Regions from separate parts of the Mesorhizobium sp. M1409 genome, predicted to be linked through region 4. Evidence: predicted binding sites of a transcription regulator. Region 4 holds the regulator's gene; each other region holds the start of a gene.
The links. Region 4 encodes LexA, which represses DNA repair genes until DNA is damaged. Its sites were predicted from a motif close to TGTTCNNNNTGTGTTCNG; they were not measured.

Region 1 (4,211 bases), on a different contig from region 4:
CCGAGACGGCGCGGCGCAGCGCCTGTTCGATGCGGGTGACGCGCTTGGCCGCCTCTTCCATCTCGCGGGTGTAGACGACGACGCGGCCACGCCCGGAGCGCTTGGCGTGATAGAGCGCCGTTTCCGCCTTGTTGATGAGAATCTCGGTGGTCTCGTCACCCGAATAGAACAGCGAGCAGCCTACCGAAGCCGTGAGCCTGGCGGTGCGTTCGCCGACATCATAGGGCGCCGACAGTATCTCGATCAGCATGCGGGATTTTTCAGCCGCCGCCTCCTCGCTGAACACCATCGGATACAGAAAAGCGTATTCGTCGGCGCCGATGCGGCAGACCGTGGAATAGTCGTCCATCGAGGCGCGCAGCCGCATCGCTACCTGGATCAGGATGTCGTCACCGGCCTTGTGTCCGAACAGGTCGTTGATCGGCTTGAAGCCGTCCAGGTCGAGGATGCCGACGGTGAAGGGCGCGGGGTCGTCGGCACGGTCGCTGATCAGGCGATCGACCTTGTCGAAGAAGCGGCGATGGTTGCCAAGCCCGGTCAACGGATCTGTGAATGCCAGATCCGTGCTCTCCCTGTTTGCCTGACCGGTGCCAAACGAAGTTTGCATCGGTGTCCCTGTTTTGTGACGTCGGAATTTATTTCGAGACTGGCAGCAAACCCTTTAGGAAACGTATCGCGAAATAGATTTTTCACGGGTAAAGCGCATGACCTTCGGGAAGGTCGAGACGGGGTGCGTCAAACCTTTGTTTTCACGCACGTCTTCAGTCGTTTCCCGCCGCTGGATGACGCGGCGCCTCGCCTTGTCTCCATGTGGCCGGCAAGATCGGGGCCGGCCTGGCTTTGCGCCTTGCATATGCCAATCCTGGAAATGTCGCGATTGGCAGACGCACGGTGAGCCTGTACAGGCAAGACAGTCGCATCCGAGTCCGCCGGAGACCCGCCATGAAGTTGAAAATCGCCGTCCAGATGGACCACATCTCCACCGTGTCGATCACCGGCGACACCTCGTTCGCGCTGTCGCTGGAAGCGCAGCGGCGCGGCCACCAACTGTTCCACTACACGCCCGAGCGGCTGTCGCTGCGCGACGGCAAGGTGTTTGCCCGCATCGAGGAAATGCAGGTGCGCGACGAGAAGGGCAGCCACTATTCGCTGGGCGAGAAGGTGCGCACCGATCTGTCGGAGATGGACGTCATCCTGCTCAGGCAGGATCCGCCCTTCGACATGAACTACATCACCACCACGCATATCCTCGAACGCATCCATCCCAAGACGATGGTCGTCAACGATCCGGCCTGGGTGCGCAACAGCCCGGAAAAGATCTTCGTCACCGAATTTGCCGACCTGATGCCGGACACGCTGATCACCAAGGATCCGCTTGAGGTCGCCGCCTTCCGCAAGGAGTTCGGCGACATCATCATCAAGCCGCTCTACGGCAATGGCGGCGCCGGCATCTTCCATCTGCACGAGGCCGACCGCAACCTTGCCTCGCTGCTCGAAATGTTCGGCCAGATGTTCCGCGAGCCCTATATCGTGCAGCGCTATCTGAAGGACGTTCGCAAGGGCGACAAGCGCATCATCCTGATCGACGGCGAACCGGTCGGTGCCATCAACCGGGTGCCGGCCGAACACGATTCCCGCTCCAACATGCATGTCGGCGGCCGCGCCGAAAAGACCGAGCTGACGGAACGCGAGCGCGAGATTTGCGCCCGCATCGGGCCGGCGCTGAAAGAGCGCGGCTTCATCCTCGTCGGAATCGATGTCATCGGCGACTACATGACCGAGATCAACGTGACCTCGCCGACCGGCGTGCGCGAAGTGCAGCGCTTCGGCGGCGCCGACATCGCCAGCCTGTTCTGGGACGCGGTCGAGGACAAGCGACGGAAGTAACCGTCTTCATTTGGTCTTAATCATGTTCCGCTTTTTGCAACCGAGCTCTATTCGGTTGCAACCTGCGCGCTAACGTGTTCCTGTAATGTTCTTGATTTGGCCGGGGAATTGTGATTGTCTCGCCAAAGGGGCTCTAACGCCCTAACAGCGCGGGCTCGGGCAAGCCCACATTCGGGGTGGGAAAATGGTGGCGCGGGTTCGCACGGTCGCTTTCCAGGGCATCGAGGCCGTGCCGGTCGACGTGCAGGTGATGATCGCGCCCGGCAAGGTCAACATGCATATAGTCGGCCTTGGCGACAAGGCGGTGGCGGAAAGCCGCGAGCGGGTGCAGGCGGCGCTGCATGCATCGGGCCTGTCGATGCCGTCGAAGAAGGTCACGGTCAATCTGGCGCCCGCCGACCTGCCGAAGGAGGGCAGCCATTACGACCTGCCAATCGCGCTCGGCCTGATGGCGGCCCTTGGCGCGATTCCCGGCGACATGCTGGCCGGCTATGTCGTGCTCGGCGAATTGTCGCTCGACGGCACGATTGCCGCGGTCGCCGGCGCCTTGCCTGCGGCGATCGCCGCCAATGCAGAGGGCAAGGGCCTGATCTGCCCATTTGCCTGCGGGCCGGAAGCGGCCTGGGCAGGCAAGGAAATCGACATTCTGGCGCCGCGCAGCCTGATCGCTATCGCCAATCATTTTCGCGGCACGCAGGTGCTGTCGCGGCCGGAAGCCGGCATCCACGCCGCGGCGCGCGACCTGCCCGACCTTGCCGACATCAAGGGCCAGGAGACCGCCAAGCGGGCGCTGGAAGTGGCTGCGGCCGGGGGGCATAACCTTCTGATGATCGGGCCGCCCGGCTCGGGCAAATCGATGCTGGCGCAGCGGCTGCCGTCGATCCTGCCGCCGCTGGCGCCGAAGGAATTGCTTGAGGTCTCGATGATCGCCTCGGTGGCGGGAGAACTCGGCGAAGGCAAGTTGACCGACCGGCGGCCGTTCCGCGCGCCGCACCATTCGGCCTCGATGGCGGCGATGGTCGGCGGTGGCATCCGCGCACGGCCGGGCGAAGTGTCGCTCGCCCATCATGGAGTGCTGTTTCTCGACGAGTTTCCCGAATTCACGCCGCAGACGCTCGATGCGCTGCGCCAGCCGCTCGAGACCGGCGACTGCATGATCGCGCGCGCCAATCATCGCGTCACCTATCCGGCGCGCATTCAACTGGTCGCGGCGATGAACCCGTGCCGCTGCGGCATGGCTGGCGAGCCGGGCTATCGCTGCCTGCGCGGCGAGCGCTGCCGCACCGACTACCAGGCGCGCATCTCGGGCCCGCTGCTCGACCGCATCGATCTCCGGATCGAGGTGCCGGCGGTCTCGGCCAGCGATCTGATCCGGCCCGACCGGGCGGAGAAAAGCGCCGATGTGGCGCTGCGCGTGGCGCGCGCCCGCACCATCCAGCGCGAGCGCTTCGAACGGCTCGGCGCCACCCGCGCCACCACCAACGCGCATTGCTCGCCCTCTGTCATCGAGGAGATCGCCATGCCCGACGCCGCCGGCCTCTCGCTGCTCAAGGACGCCAGCGAAAAGCTCGCCTTTTCGGCACGGGCTTACCACCGGGTGCTGAAGGTGGCGCGCACGCTGGCCGATCTCGACACCAGCGAAACCGTCGGCCGCATCCACCTGGCAGAGGCAATTTCCTACCGCATGAGTTCGGAGCGCATGGCGCAGGCCGCGTAGGCTGCTGACTGCCGATCACTATGCTTGCGGTTGTGATCTTGGTCCCTGCCGTCGAAAATCCGGCAGCATGTAATGGGTCAAGCCGACCCTGCCGGACGACCATTCACCAGGGCCACAACATCAACGGTGACGTTGGGTCTGCCGGCGTCGCACGGGCGTCGGACACTTCCGGTGCTCGCCTGAATATCAAGTGAACCACGAGGCCGAAATATCCCACCTGAAGCACGACCATTGCAAGAATGGCCCATCCGAACGCCACCCAGACCGATCCGGCTTCAATGTAGGCCCAGATCGCCACGATGATTGTGGTGGCGGACATGCCCACCAGGAACCGCGGAAAATACATCGTTTTGCCACCCGCTTGACCACCCGTTAGTTAAGTTTTCACTAATTTAGCAAATTTGCAAGCTTACGGGATCAAGATGCGCGCCTCGTCGCGTTGGCAACGCCACGTTGCCTTCCGCGATCACGCCATAACCATTCCCTTACGAATCGACCATCTCTGCGGTGCGGCGGACCTGATTGTCCGCTTGGCCGGCGTCCTCACCACCCAACGGCCCCCACCGAACGGGCGCCGGCCCTTTTTTCCTCGTCCAGAAGCGTGGCC
Region 2 (4,211 bases), on a different contig from region 4:
CGAGGCGCAGGAGCAGCAAGGCGCCGAAGCGGCGGGCGAGCGGCGCGCGCGGTGCCGCCATGACGGCGCCCGCCGTGCGCAGGCCGACGCTTTCCAGGCTGGCGCGGGTCGCCGGCTCGATGCGCAGTGCGGCCAGCGGCAGGGGTGCCAGCAGCGCTTCCTCCTCGCCGCCATCGACGATGCGGTCGCCGGCAAACCGTGCCGCCGCCCAGGCCGCCCCCGGTGTCGCGGCAAGCCCGGCGCGGACGTCGAAACCCTGATGGAAGAAACGCGACAGGATGTCGTCCAGCATGGCGCGCTCGCCGCCGAACAAATGGGTGCAGCCGGTGACGTCGAGGAACAGGCCGTCCGCCCCGTCCAGCGCCACCAGTGGGGTGTAACGGTCGCACCAGTCGGCAAGGCCTTCGAGCAGGCGGCGGTCGGCCTCCGGATCGGCCTCGACGATGTCGATCGACGGATGCATGGCGCGCGCATCGGCAATGCCCATGTCGCGCTTCAGGTGCAGCGCCTCAGCCCGCTCGTCGAGGGCCGAGATGCGCTGCGCGTTGCGGTCGCGATGGCTGATCACGAGCGGTGGGTGAGATGGCGGCAGGTGATCCGACGGCCGGGAACGCCAGGACCGCCCCAGACGCTGCCGCAGGATCCTTTCCACTGCCAGATAGGGAAACCACAGAGACAGGATTCTTTGCCCGGCCTCTCTCTTCGCCCCTTCTCTCTTCGCCCGCTCTTTCGTCGAATGCGCGTTCATCGGGGTTCCACTCCAGTGTGAATTGTCCAGGCAAGGCCGTGCGGCTCTTGCCGATGGTGAGGGTGAAGGCCGGGTGGCCGATCGAGCCGGCGAGCGGCCCGGCGATGGTGTCGCGTGGTGCTGCCGGCGCCGAAGCGACGATGAGGCGGACGGGGGCCGCCGTCGGCTCGGGCTCCGCCGCCTGCCGCAGCAGGAACACCGGGCGGCCGGCACCTTGCGCCTTTGCATGCAGCCGGCGCGTCGCGGTCAGGTCCAGCCGCCGCGGATTGCCGCGGATTTCAAGAATGACAGCCGCGAGCGCCGTCATTCGGGCTGCTTCCTCGGCGACCCAGAGCGCATCGACAAGTTTTGGCGCCTCGGAAAACAGCAATTGTTCCGGCTCGATGCCGAACGAGGCATGAAGCCCCCTGGCATAGGGAAAGCCGGCTTCGCGGAAGATTTCCGTGGTGCCGATCCACAGCACCGGCAACCCTGGCGTCCGCTTAAGGATCAGGCTGGTGAGCGAAAGGGCGAAGCCGGCGACGGCCCCGGCATCGCGGGTTTGTGTGCCATGGATTTCGCTCAAGGCTGCCTTCGGCAGGCCGCCGCTCAGGGCGGCATCGAGACGCTCGACGCCGGTGGGAAGGTACGCATCCGGCAAAGCCGCGGCAATGCCGCGCCGGACGATAGTGCGGTCGGTATTGGACGTGACATCCGTGCTGACGTCAGCATCAAGGGGCGCGCCAACCGGCGCCCGCAGGCGCTCGGGCAGCGTTCCCTCGATTTTCGCGATCTGGCGGCGCAGGGCAAAAACAGTCTCCCGCGCCACGGCGGTCATCGCCATGACGGTCAGCTTCCACTCACAATTGTTCCTGTTATGTTCCCTAGGATTCCAGAGGGGGCCGGAAGAGTCAAGCGGAGTCATGGGGAATTTATTCCTCTCCACCTGATGATGCAGGCACATCGGCCCGTTCATTTGCCGATTCCGGTGCGAAAGCCTATATGCCCGGGATCAAAGGACAAAGCATGGCCCGCATCTACAAGACCCGCACCTGGCACGACGAACTCTCGCCCTCGATGGAGGAAATGGAGTTCCTGGCGCTGGAGGCGTATGCCCATCTGCCGGAGGATTTTCGCAAGCTGACCGGCGAGATCGTCATCCAGATCGCCGAGTTCCCGACCGACGAGATCATGGACGATCTATCGCTGGAGACGCCCTTCGACCTGCTCGGGCTGTTCGAGGGACGCGGCATCGCCGAGCGCTGGAATCCGCAGACCGGCGAAGGCCCGAACCGCATCACGCTCTACCGCCGCGCCATCCTCGACTACTGGTCCGAGAACGAGGAAACGCTGGGCGACATCGTCACCCACGTGCTGATCCACGAGATCGGCCACCATTTCGGACTGTCCGATGACGACATGGAGAAGATCGAAGAGGCGGCGGAGTAATTGATTCCTACGCCGCGTGAACTGTCCATTCCTCTCGAGTCGGATCAGAACCCAGCGGCGGCAAAGGCCTCTAAGATCTCGATTCAGGCAGGTTGGTCATCCGGCTGATGAAAAGATGCAGCGCCTTGCGCACGGCGAGCGATGGCGCCTCGGACGGATGCCACAGCGGAAAATGACCATCAACCGCCATTCGTGCCAACCCATAGACAAATGCACGAGCGGCAAGAACCAGATGATCGAAGTCCGTGTTCGCAGCCAACCGACCCTGTTGTTGCGCCTGGGTCAGCAGGTCGATCATCTTCCGGCGAATGGCTTCATTCTGACCCCGAAGACTGTCCGACCCGTCGAAATCAATCAGCGTTCGGGAACTGATGATCTGGAAATGCGTGGGATTGGCAATCGCCCATTCCAGATAGCCTTGTCCGATTGCTTCGAAGGCCACGACGGGATCCGCGCTGTCGACTTCTGAAAGTGCATTGGCGACGGCCTCTGTCAGCCGGCTCATGGCCTGTTCGGCGACCGCGGTCAGCAGCGCTGTTTTCGACTGAAAATGCCGGAAGGGCGCGCCGGGGGAAACGCCGGCCCGCTTTGCGGCTTCGCGCACGCTCACATTGTCGGGGCCGCCTTCCTCGACAAGTTGAATTGCAGCATCGATCAGCGTGTCTCGCAAATTGCCATGGTGGTAGCTGGCGCGGCGAGGCGTCTTGGCTTCTGCCATCTCGTTCCCTTCGTTCGGTAGAACTGCTTCACGCGTCCGTAGCATGATTCCGCAATTTATGTAATCACCGTTTACAACTCCGGCAAGAGAATGTAAGCAGCGATTACAGATGGGATCGGAACAGGCCCGCGGTCTTCGCGGCCGCCGTTTTCCCAGATGAGGAGACGACCATGCTCGCCACAACCGCCGAACCCCGCCGTCCGCAATCGCTCATTTCGCTTCAGAGGCCAACCGAAGGACCTCGGCACGAAGAGAATTCCACGACTGTCCGGTCGAGCGCGGCTGTGCCCAGCGCTACGCTCTATCGGCTTGCTTCCGTCGCCGGGGTGGGAAGCGCGCTTATTCTTCTGGTCAACGCGGCTAAACGCAGCTCGCTCATCGCGACCACCGATCTGACGCAACTTCTGGCGCCAGTCGCCGAGATCTTGGCGCTTGGTCTTGTCGTAGGCCTGTTTCTTGCATTTGGCCGGCGCGCGGGCCTGTTCGGCACGGTCGCTTTTGTCGTCAACTTCGTGGCATTGGCAAGTTTGGTCGGCGTGGAAGTGGTGATCAATCTCGTATTTTCGAAACTTCCGCCGACAACCATCATCGACCTGCGCGCCGGGCCTCTCGGGCTGGCTCTGGTCGTCAGTTCAGTTCTTTTTCTGCTTGGGACGCTCGCGTTTGTAATCTCCCTTGTCGTTGCAAGAGGCGTGCCGCGCATTCCACTCGCTCTCTATTTCATTGGCGCGGTGCCTATCGCGCTCCGTGCGTTCGTGCCGGAGTTGGCTCTTGACCTGGGCTTGGTGACGCTTGCGGCGGCGATCGCCTGGCTGGCCGGGTGGCTGTGGATGCGAGCGCCGACTACCAGTCGCTGAGCTTGGTGTCCGGTCCGTATTCCTGTCCATCGATATCCTTCACGACGGCCTGGCCGCAGCGCATCGTCTTGGCCTTCTTATCGTAAGCATAGGTCGGCGAGCCGAACAGGTGCCAGCCCTTGTTCAGCGCCGCCGTCACCTTGTGGCAGAAGCTGGCGTCGTCCGGGCCGGTCAGAAAGCGGTAGAGTTTCATAGGGTGATTCCTGTCGTGAGTAGCCCGCAAGCATAGGGCTGATATCATGCGTCGATGGCGGCTGCCTTCGCCAGCAGTTTTTCGGCCTGCGCCAGGTGCAGCCGCTCGACCATCCTTCCGTTCAGCGCAATCACCCCTTTGCCGGCATTTTCGGAAAGCTCGAAGGCCTCTTTCACCGAGCGCGCCTCGGCCACCGCCCCGGGCGACGGTGCAAAGGCCCGATTGGCGGCTTCGATCTGGGCCGGGTGGATAAGCGATTTGCCGTCG
Region 3 (4,211 bases), on a different contig from region 4:
ACCGCCAGCGCGCCGGCGCCATCGCCGGCGATGACGGTACCGCCAAGTGTCTGGAAGATGGCAAAGCCGGGCTGCGGCTTCATGGCTCCGTTGACTAGGCCGGTGCTCGTGGTCCAGTTCGGGCTCGTCGCCGTCCAGGTGCCATTGCCGCCGTCGACCAGATCATTGTTGGCATTGCCGGCCGCGTCGCCGTCCCAGAACAACAGGTCGTTGCCGACGCTGCTGATAAGATTGACCTGGTTGGCGACGGAGGTCTGCACCGACAGGTCGGCCGCCGTGACGTTGACCGGCAGATTGCCGAACTCAAGACCATTGTCGGTCAGCGAGCCGCCATAATTGATCAGCCGATAGACGCCGGGGCCGAAGCCGCCGACATCGGTGATGTCGAGGCTGCCGTCCAGAGTCAGGTTGCCGGTCACCACGATCAGATCGTTGACGCCGCCGCCGACAATGCCGGCTTGGCCGAGCTCATAGTCAAGGGTCGAGCCCGAGCTCAGGCTGAGCGATCCCACCGTCAGCGTGCCAGGGCTGGAGCCCGGCGCCAGCACGCCGCCATCGGCGATAATGACCGCGCCGGCAATCGAGCCGGAGCCGCCCAATGTGCCGCCGCTGTTGACGGTCGTCTGGGTGTTGCCGAGCGCGCCCTCGACGACAAGCTTGCCGCCACTGACCGTGGTTGCGCCGGAATAGGTGTTGGCGCCGCCCAGGATCATGGTGCCGCCGTTGAGTGCCAGTCCACCGCTGCCGGAGATGATGCCGGAAAAACTATCGTTGGTGTCGGTGATCGTAAGCGTCTTGGCGCCCAGAGTGACGGCGCCGCTGCCGGCGAGGCTCTGAATGCTGGTGCCTGTCGGGGTAATGGCCGCGATATCGAACGTTCCGTCCGCGAGCACTCGGCTTGAATCGGCAACGGCGCCGGCTCCCTGAAGCGAGAGTGTGCTGCCGGCCTGGATCCAGGTCTCGCCGGAATAAGGGCTGTTGGCTAGAAGGTTGAAAATGCCGCCGCCTGTTACGGTCAGGCCACCGGCGCCAGTAAACCCAGAGGTAGCGTCGGTCCCCACGGTGAAGCCGGCGGTATCGACGGTCAGCCCGCCAGCCAGTACGCTAAGTTCAGTGCCCGAGAATCCATTGATGAAGGTCGCATTGTTCGCTCTTGCCTTGAGAATGCCATTGTCAAAATTGGCCTGCGCCGCGCCGAAGCCGTTCCGCAGAACGGCCGTGTCCAACATGCCGCCGCTGATGTTGAGCGTGCCGGAAGAGGTGACACCCACGCCTAAGATCGTGGTGCTGGCGACGACTTTGCCTCCATTCACAACGTTCAGCGTACCGTTTCCTTGATAGCCGACACCAAAATTCCCGCTGCTTATCGTCCATAGCGATCCAGCCCCGGTGACGGTGACGGTTCCGGTGCCGCTGGCTTGATTTCCGATCCGCGGGGCTGACGCGCTTGTAAGCGTGCTGCCGTTCTGGATCGTCAGACTGCCCGACCCGCTATCGCCAACGTACAGGGAGCTCGTCACACCAATTGCTGGGCCACTCACGCCAAGCACTGTCGGGTTAGGCGATGTCGTGTTGATCACGACGGAGCCGCCTGAGGGGGCTACGCCGCCCGACCAGTTGCTGCCCACCGTCCAGTTGTTGCTCGTCGTTCCAGTCCATTGCTGAGCGGAGGCCGAGGTCAGTGAAGCGCCGATCGCCAGCGCTGTCAGGCCGACGCCCGCCAACAGCTTGGTCATTGTGCCGCCCCGATCTTCGATCGTTTCGCCGCCGGCAGCCGTGCTCATATGAAATTCCCCCAACAGAGCCAAATGCGCCTCGCAGCGTCGACCCTGATTCCGATCGGGTAAACGCAGCACGAAAGGGTACGGCCTCGCAACAGGCTTATATTCGGATCGACTACCAAAAAACTAATCCTAGCAAGGAAAGGCAAGTCTGTGTTGGTGACGTCACAGCGGATTTACTTGTATTAGCTTCTGCTTATTTAAACGAGTAAGCTCACCGAACTATGCGAAATGGGCTTGCTGGCTCCACGGCGGCGCGCGCGCCGTGCTCGGCGAAGTCGCCGGGGGTCCAGACCTCGCGGGTTTGGACTCGATGCGGGCAAGCAGGCGCGAGCGAAGATCGGTATGGGGCTCAACTATGGGCATGTCCGAAATAAGCTACAAGTTTCGGCCACTCGTGGCGCCCAACCAAACATGGAACTCGCATTTTCGCATTAAAGGATATGGCCCGGCACTTTAGACTATCCGAATGCCCTCCTTCCGCAGGGGCATGACGTCATTCCGGTTGACTCTTAACCAAGACGAGAACAAATGTAGAACATATCACGGCTTTCCGCGTTTCAAGGGTCAGATGCGTGTATCGGCGCCCCCTGCTGCCATTTCCGACCTTCGAGAACGCATCGCGCGCCTCGAAGGCGGAAAGGCGCGCGCCCGAATGGTTTTGCCGTTCGGAGTGGCCGCGATCGACAGGGTTCTGCCGGGAGGCGGGTTGACTTTTGGCGGTCTGCACGAGGTCGCGGGCGGCGGCAATGGCGCTGTCGACGGTGCGGCCGCGGCGCTGTTCGCCGCGGGAATTGCCGCCCGCACGGCAGGCAAGGTGCTGTGGTGCGTTACCCGGCCCGATCTGTTCGCGCCTGCGATCGAACAGGCCGGCCTTCCTCCGGGACGGGTAATCTATGTCGAAGCCGGCGACGAAAAATCCGTTCTCGCCTGTTTCGAAGAGGGTCTTCGTGGCGGTTTTGGCGCTGTCGTTGCCGAGATTGCACGGCTTTCGATGACGGCCTCACGGCGGCTTCAGCTTGCCGCCGAAAACTCCGGCGCCACCGGCATCGCCATTCGCCGCTGGCGGCGACAGACGGAGGCAACCGATTTTGGCCAGCCGACAGCCGCCGAAACCCGCTGGCGGGTGTCGGTCCTGCCGTCGACACCACTGCCTGTTCAGGGAGTCGGGCGTGCGCGCTGGCAGCTTGAACTGATCCGATGCCGTGCAGGAGAGAGCGCAGATTTTACAGTGGAGGCTTGCGATGCCAAGGGTCGTATCGCTCTTCCTTCCGATGTGGCCGACAGACCGCTTCAGAAGGAAATCGGGCGACGCCGCGCCTCCGCCTGAGACGCCGCTCGTTTTGATCGGCCGCGACGGACGTCGCCGTGTGGTACTTGCCGCTGATGCGGCAGCGCACGCAGCCGGCCTGCGCATCGGCATGCCGGCGAGTAAGGCGCAGGCGCTCGTTCCGGGTCTTGTCGTTCATGATGCCGAGCCCGAAGCAGATGAGATGGCGCTCGAGCGATTGGCGCTGTGGGCGCTGCGCCGCTACGCGCCGATCGTCGCTGCCGATGCGCCGGACGGCATTGTGATCGACACGACCGGCGCCGACCATCTGCATGGCGGCGAGGCGGCAATGCTCACCGATATGGTGGAGCGACTTGCCGCGTCCGGCTTTACCGCGCGCTGCGCGGTCGCCGATAGCTGGGGCGCAGCCCACGCATTGGCCCGCTTCGGTACACGGCAGACGCTTGTGGTACCGTCCGGCGAAATTGCCCAGGCGATCCTGCCTTTGCCGATCGCTGCCCTTCGCTTTCCCGCCGCGACGATCGATAGTCTGAGGCGGCTCGGCTTCGAGACAATTGCGGATCTCACCGGCACCCCGCGTGCGGCGCTCGCCTTGCGTTTTGGGCCGGAGGCCGGCCGCCGCCTCGACCAGGCGTTCGGACGCGTGAGCGAACCGATCGAGCCGATCCGGCCGCAGGAAATTGTCGAAGTGCGCCGCAATTTTGCCGAGCCGATCGGCGCGGCACAAACAATCGCGCGCTATACCGGCAAGCTGGTCGCTGAACTATGCGCCTCACTCGAGACGCGAGGACTTGGCGCACGCCGGCTCGATCTTCTGTTCTTCCGCGTCGACAATCGCATCGAGGCGATCCGTGTCGGCACAGCATTGCCGGTGCGTGACACGAAGCGCTTGACCCGGCTTCTCACCGACAAAATAGAAACGATCGATCCAGGGTTCGGCATCGAGCTGATGCGGCTTGCCGCGACCGTTGCCGAGCCGCTGCGGGCCAAACAGATGATTTCCTCGCTCGCCGAGGCGCCCGAACCCGATGTGTCGGATGTGATCGACATCCTCGCCAACCGTGTCGGTGAGGACCGGCTCTATCGCTTTGCCCCGGTGCAGAGCGACGTTCCCGAACGTTCGGTTCAACGCATTGCCC
Region 4 (4,211 bases):
GAGAATGAAGAGGTCCTGGTCGCCTGGCAGACCATCTACCGCGACCCGCAGCGCTACTGGATGTTCTACGAACTGGCCGAGAAGCTGGTCGACTTCGAGGACTATTTCCGCCGTTGGCGCTTCAATCATGTCACCACGGTCGAGCGCATCATCGGCCTGAAACGCGGCACCGGCGGCACGTCGGGTGCTTCGTACCTGAAGAAGATGCTCGAGGTCGTGCTGTTCCCGGAGCTGTGGACGGTCCGCACCCGGCTCTGACATCATCGAAATGAGAACAGGCACACCGAGGGGACGCGCTTGCAGCGGGAACCCTTCGCGAACAACCGAGGACTGAACGACCATGAGTGGAATTCCTGATCTCGCTGCGATCGAAGCGATGGATGCCACGGATCCGCTGCGTGCCATGCGCGATCGTTACATTTTGCCGGAGGGGGTGATCTATCTCGACGGCAATTCACTTGGGGCGGCATCACATGCCGTTTTCGGCGAGCTGCAGCAAGCGGCGGCCCAGGAATGGGCCCAGGATCTCATCCGGGCCTGGAATACAGCCGGATGGTTCGAGATGCCGATCGAACTCGGCGATCAGCTTGGACGTCTGATCGGAGCCGCGGCCGGCCAGACCGTCGTCTGCGACACGACGTCGACCAACATCTACAAGGTGTTGCATGCGGCGATGGAGATGCGGCCCGGCCGGTTGGCCATCGTCGCCGAGGGTGACAGTTTTCCCACCGACCTGTACATCGCCGAAGGCGTGGCCTCGACCCGGGATGGCGCCTTGCTGCGCCTCGCGGGCGTCGACGCGCCAACCATCGAAGAGCTGATCGACGAAAGCGTCGCGGTGGTGCTGGTCAACCACGTCAATTACAAATCCGGTGAACTGCGCGACATGACGGCGCTGACGCGCAAGGCTCATGCGGCCGGAGCGCTGATCGTTTGGGATCTCTGCCACACCGCGGGCGCTCTGCCGGTCGAGCTCGATCATGCAAATGCTGATTTCGCTGTCGGCTGCACCTACAAGTACCTCAACGGCGGTCCGGGCGCGCCAGCCTTCATCTATGCCGCCCAGCGCCACCACGGCGAGATCAGCCAGCCACTCAGCGGCTGGTGGGGGCATGCACGGCCCTTTGCCTTCGAACGGGGTTATGTTGCCGGCACCGGTATCCGCCGCTTTCTGTGCGGCACGCAGCCGGTCCTGTCGATGCGGGCGCTCAAAGGCGCGCTTGCCATCTGGAACGACGTCGACATGGCGGCATTGCGAAAGAAGAGCGTCGCGCTGACCGAACTGTTCATCCAGCTCGTCGAAGCGAAGTGCGGCGCCTATGGTCTCACGCTGGAGAGCACTCGCGACGCGACCAGGCGCGGCAGCCAGGTGTCGTTCCTTCACGATCATGGCTATCAAATCATGCGGGCGCTGATCGAGCGCGGCGTGATCGGTGACTTCCGCGCGCCGTCAACCATCCGTTTCGGATTTACGCCGCTCTATGTCGGCTACAAGGACGTGTGGCTGGCGGTCGAGGTGCTGGAAGACATTCTGCGCACGAGTGCATGGAAGGACCAGCGTTTCGCCGTCAAGGAGGCCGTAACCTGACGCGGCCGTCCCGACGATCTGTCGTCGCGTCTTGCCCCCAGGTCGGATGACGGAGGACGAATTTTTCGGCTCGCGAATGCGTTCGCCGCTGGTAGCCAGCGCAGGCTGCAATAGATTAACCAAGGTTGGCATTTTGGCTTCGTTTCGTTCACGGCAAACGAACGCCCGGAAAGCTGGAAATGCGCCCGTCGCGGATCCATGGGCAGCTCATGCCAGGCTTGAGCCAAGGGTGGGCCACAGCCCATTAACCATAACAATTTCAATGCCGGCAAGCGCATTGTGACGGCATACAGCCGTCGACGAGGCCCGCTGGCGAGCGCCAATAATTTCGACCCCCTTAATAAATTCATTAAACTTTAAACAGTTGCGGAACACAACTGGAACAGATAGTGTTTGTTCTGGGTTTGTTTTTCCGATTCTGGTTTCAGGTACCCTGGGGGCCGCCATGCTGACGCGCAAGCAACACGAACTGCTGATGTTCATCCATGAACGCCTGAAGGAAAGCGGCATTCCGCCATCCTTCGACGAGATGAAGGAGGCGCTCGACCTTGCCTCCAAATCCGGGATTCATCGTTTGATCACGGCACTGGAAGAGCGCGGCTTCATTCGCCGGCTGCCCAACCGGGCACGCGCGCTGGAAGTGCTGCGGCTGCCGGACTCGATCGCACCCGGCCTCAACGCGGCAAAGAAGTTCTCTCCAAGCGTCATCCAGGGCAGTCTTGGTCAGGCCAGTCTCGGCCAGGGCGGCCTTGGCCGGCAGATCAGGCCAGCGTCTTCGCGGATGTCTTCAGCAGGCAATGACGACGACGTGGTCGCCGCCGTGTCGATCCCCGTGATGGGGCGCATCGCCGCCGGTGTGCCGATCGATGCCATCCAGCACCAGACGCATTCGATCTCGGTGCCGCCAGACATGATCATGGGCGGCGAGCACTATGCGCTGGAGGTCAAGGGCGACTCGATGATCGAGGCCGGCATCTTCGACGGCGACACCGTCATCATCCGCAATGCCGATACGGCGAGCCCTGGCGAGATCATCGTGGCGCTGGTGGATGAAGAGGAAGCGACGCTGAAGCGGTTCCGCCGCAAGGGCGCCTCGATTGCTCTCGAAGCCGCCAATCCGGCCTATGAAACCCGTATTTTCGGGCCAGACAGGGTCAAGGTGCAGGGCAAGCTCGTTGGCCTGATCCGCCGCTACTAAGGCAGCTGCGGTTCAACGACTGGCTTCTCGGGTCTCTTGAAGGGCGGCAGTCCCCTCGCCTCGCGTGAAAACTTGCGTTGCGCGTGCCAGGGCCGATATGGCCTGTCCACGGCGAAGCTGATTGTCGCCGGCGCGGTCGCCGATTGGCGATCGAAGAAGACGGCAGCACTGCCTTTGCGGGCCAGTTGCCGTTTGGTGATAACGAGAACCAGCGGGTTGTGACAGGCGTCATAGGCCGTCGCGTCATTGATGACGATCAGGTCGGCGAAACCACAGGCTTTCCAGGTGTCTTTTCGGTCCTCGACATAGGCAATGAACGCGCCGGACGGATGCCTGGCGACGCAAACGCCTGAAGTGCAATAGAACGGTGCTCCCGGCGGCATTTCAGCCGCATCAGCGACGTCGAATTGACCGTCGCCTTCGTCGAACACCTCCGGCACGATGATGCTTTCGGATGTCAGCGCACGCTTCCAGTTGTCGACGGTGAATTCGTTCGGCCTGGCCCGGCTGACCGCGAGTTCGCCGCCGCCGATCGGCAACGCAACCAGCCTTGCGTCCTCCGAGATCAGCACGTCGGGTGCGCGCGTGTCCGAGACCGTCAGCAGGCCGGCAAGCGCGAAAGGAAGAGCTGCCAGCCGCAGCCATGTCGTCGCCATCGTCGCGATGACAAGGGCAATCGCCACCAGAAGGACAGACTGCTGCGAAATCAAGCCGATTGCGTCGACTGGCGAACGCTCGGAAATCCATCCGGACATCGCGATCATCGCCGTCAGGCCTTTGCCCATTACATAAAGAAAGGGGCCGTCGGCGCCGAATGGCATCGCCAGTGCGCTGAGGACGGCGAAAGGCATGACGACCAGTGATACGATCGGCATGATCGCCAGATTGGCGAACAGGCTGAGCGGCGACACACGCTGAAAATGCCAGATGGCAAACAGCGCAGTGGCGCCGCCGGCGATGATGGAAGTCATGGAAAGGCCGCCTGCCGCCAGCAGGAATTTTCGCGTCAGGAAACCAGGCAGCGACCGCTTTGGCGGCGGTGGTCTCGTCTTTCCCGCACGATGCTCCGACCAGCCGGCATAGGCGCCGACCAGCGCCGCGGTTGCGGCGAAGGACATCTGAAAACTCGGGCCGACCACTTCATGCGGCGACACCACGATGACGGCGATCGCCGAAATTGCTAGATTGCGCATGGTGAGTGCCGCCCGATCGAACAGCACGGCAATCAGCATCACCGCCAGCATGATGAAGCTGCGCTCGGCGGCGACGACGATGCCTGAGATGATGAGATAGGCGGCGATCGAGAACAGTGCCGCGACGGCGGCGTATTTCTTGACCGGACGACGCGCGGAAAAGTCCGGAAACAAGGCGAAGGCGCCGCGCAGCAACCCCATGATGGTGCCGGCGACGAGCGCCATATGCAGT

Region 1: NKG99_RS19650 (YifB family Mg chelatase-like AAA ATPase) is a predicted target of LexA. The motif match lies at 1,963-1,980, and genes of this name have one in related genera.
Region 2: NKG99_RS09055 (ImuA family protein) is a predicted target of LexA. The motif match lies at 1,595-1,612, and genes of this name have one in related genera.
Region 3: NKG99_RS31185 (ImuA family protein) is a predicted target of LexA. The motif match lies at 2,305-2,322, and genes of this name have one in related genera.

Annotation. Positions count from the first base shown of each region.
Region 1 covers NZ_JAMYKV010000025.1:64,896-69,106, forward strand. The annotation lists gene NKG99_RS19640 (putative bifunctional diguanylate cyclase/phosphodiesterase) at 1-607, opposite strand, end outside; gene gshB (glutathione synthase) at 943-1,887, shown strand; gene NKG99_RS19650 (YifB family Mg chelatase-like AAA ATPase) at 2,072-3,604, shown strand; gene NKG99_RS19655 (exopolysaccharide production repressor protein) at 3,708-3,950, opposite strand.
Region 2 covers NZ_JAMYKV010000007.1:180,710-184,920, reverse strand. The annotation lists gene NKG99_RS09060 (DUF6504 family protein) at 1-568, opposite strand, end outside; gene NKG99_RS09055 (ImuA family protein) at 510-1,571, opposite strand; gene NKG99_RS09050 (metallopeptidase family protein) at 1,754-2,176, shown strand; gene NKG99_RS09045 (TetR/AcrR family transcriptional regulator) at 2,247-2,894, opposite strand; gene NKG99_RS09040 (hypothetical protein) at 3,065-3,751, shown strand; gene NKG99_RS09035 (DUF1737 domain-containing protein) at 3,738-3,944, opposite strand; gene NKG99_RS09030 (HpcH/HpaI aldolase/citrate lyase family protein) at 3,989-4,211, opposite strand, start outside.
Region 3 covers NZ_JAMYKV010000063.1:1,213-5,423, forward strand. The annotation lists partial or broken gene NKG99_RS31180 (beta strand repeat-containing protein) at 1-1,784, opposite strand, end outside; gene NKG99_RS31185 (ImuA family protein) at 2,353-3,111, shown strand; gene NKG99_RS31190 (Y-family DNA polymerase) at 3,026-4,211, shown strand, end outside.
Region 4 covers NZ_JAMYKV010000035.1:30,104-34,314, reverse strand. The annotation lists gene kynA (tryptophan 2,3-dioxygenase) at 1-258, shown strand, start outside; gene kynU (kynureninase) at 341-1,588, shown strand; gene lexA (transcriptional repressor LexA) at 2,034-2,786, shown strand; gene NKG99_RS23775 (ComEC/Rec2 family competence protein) at 2,783-4,211, opposite strand, start outside.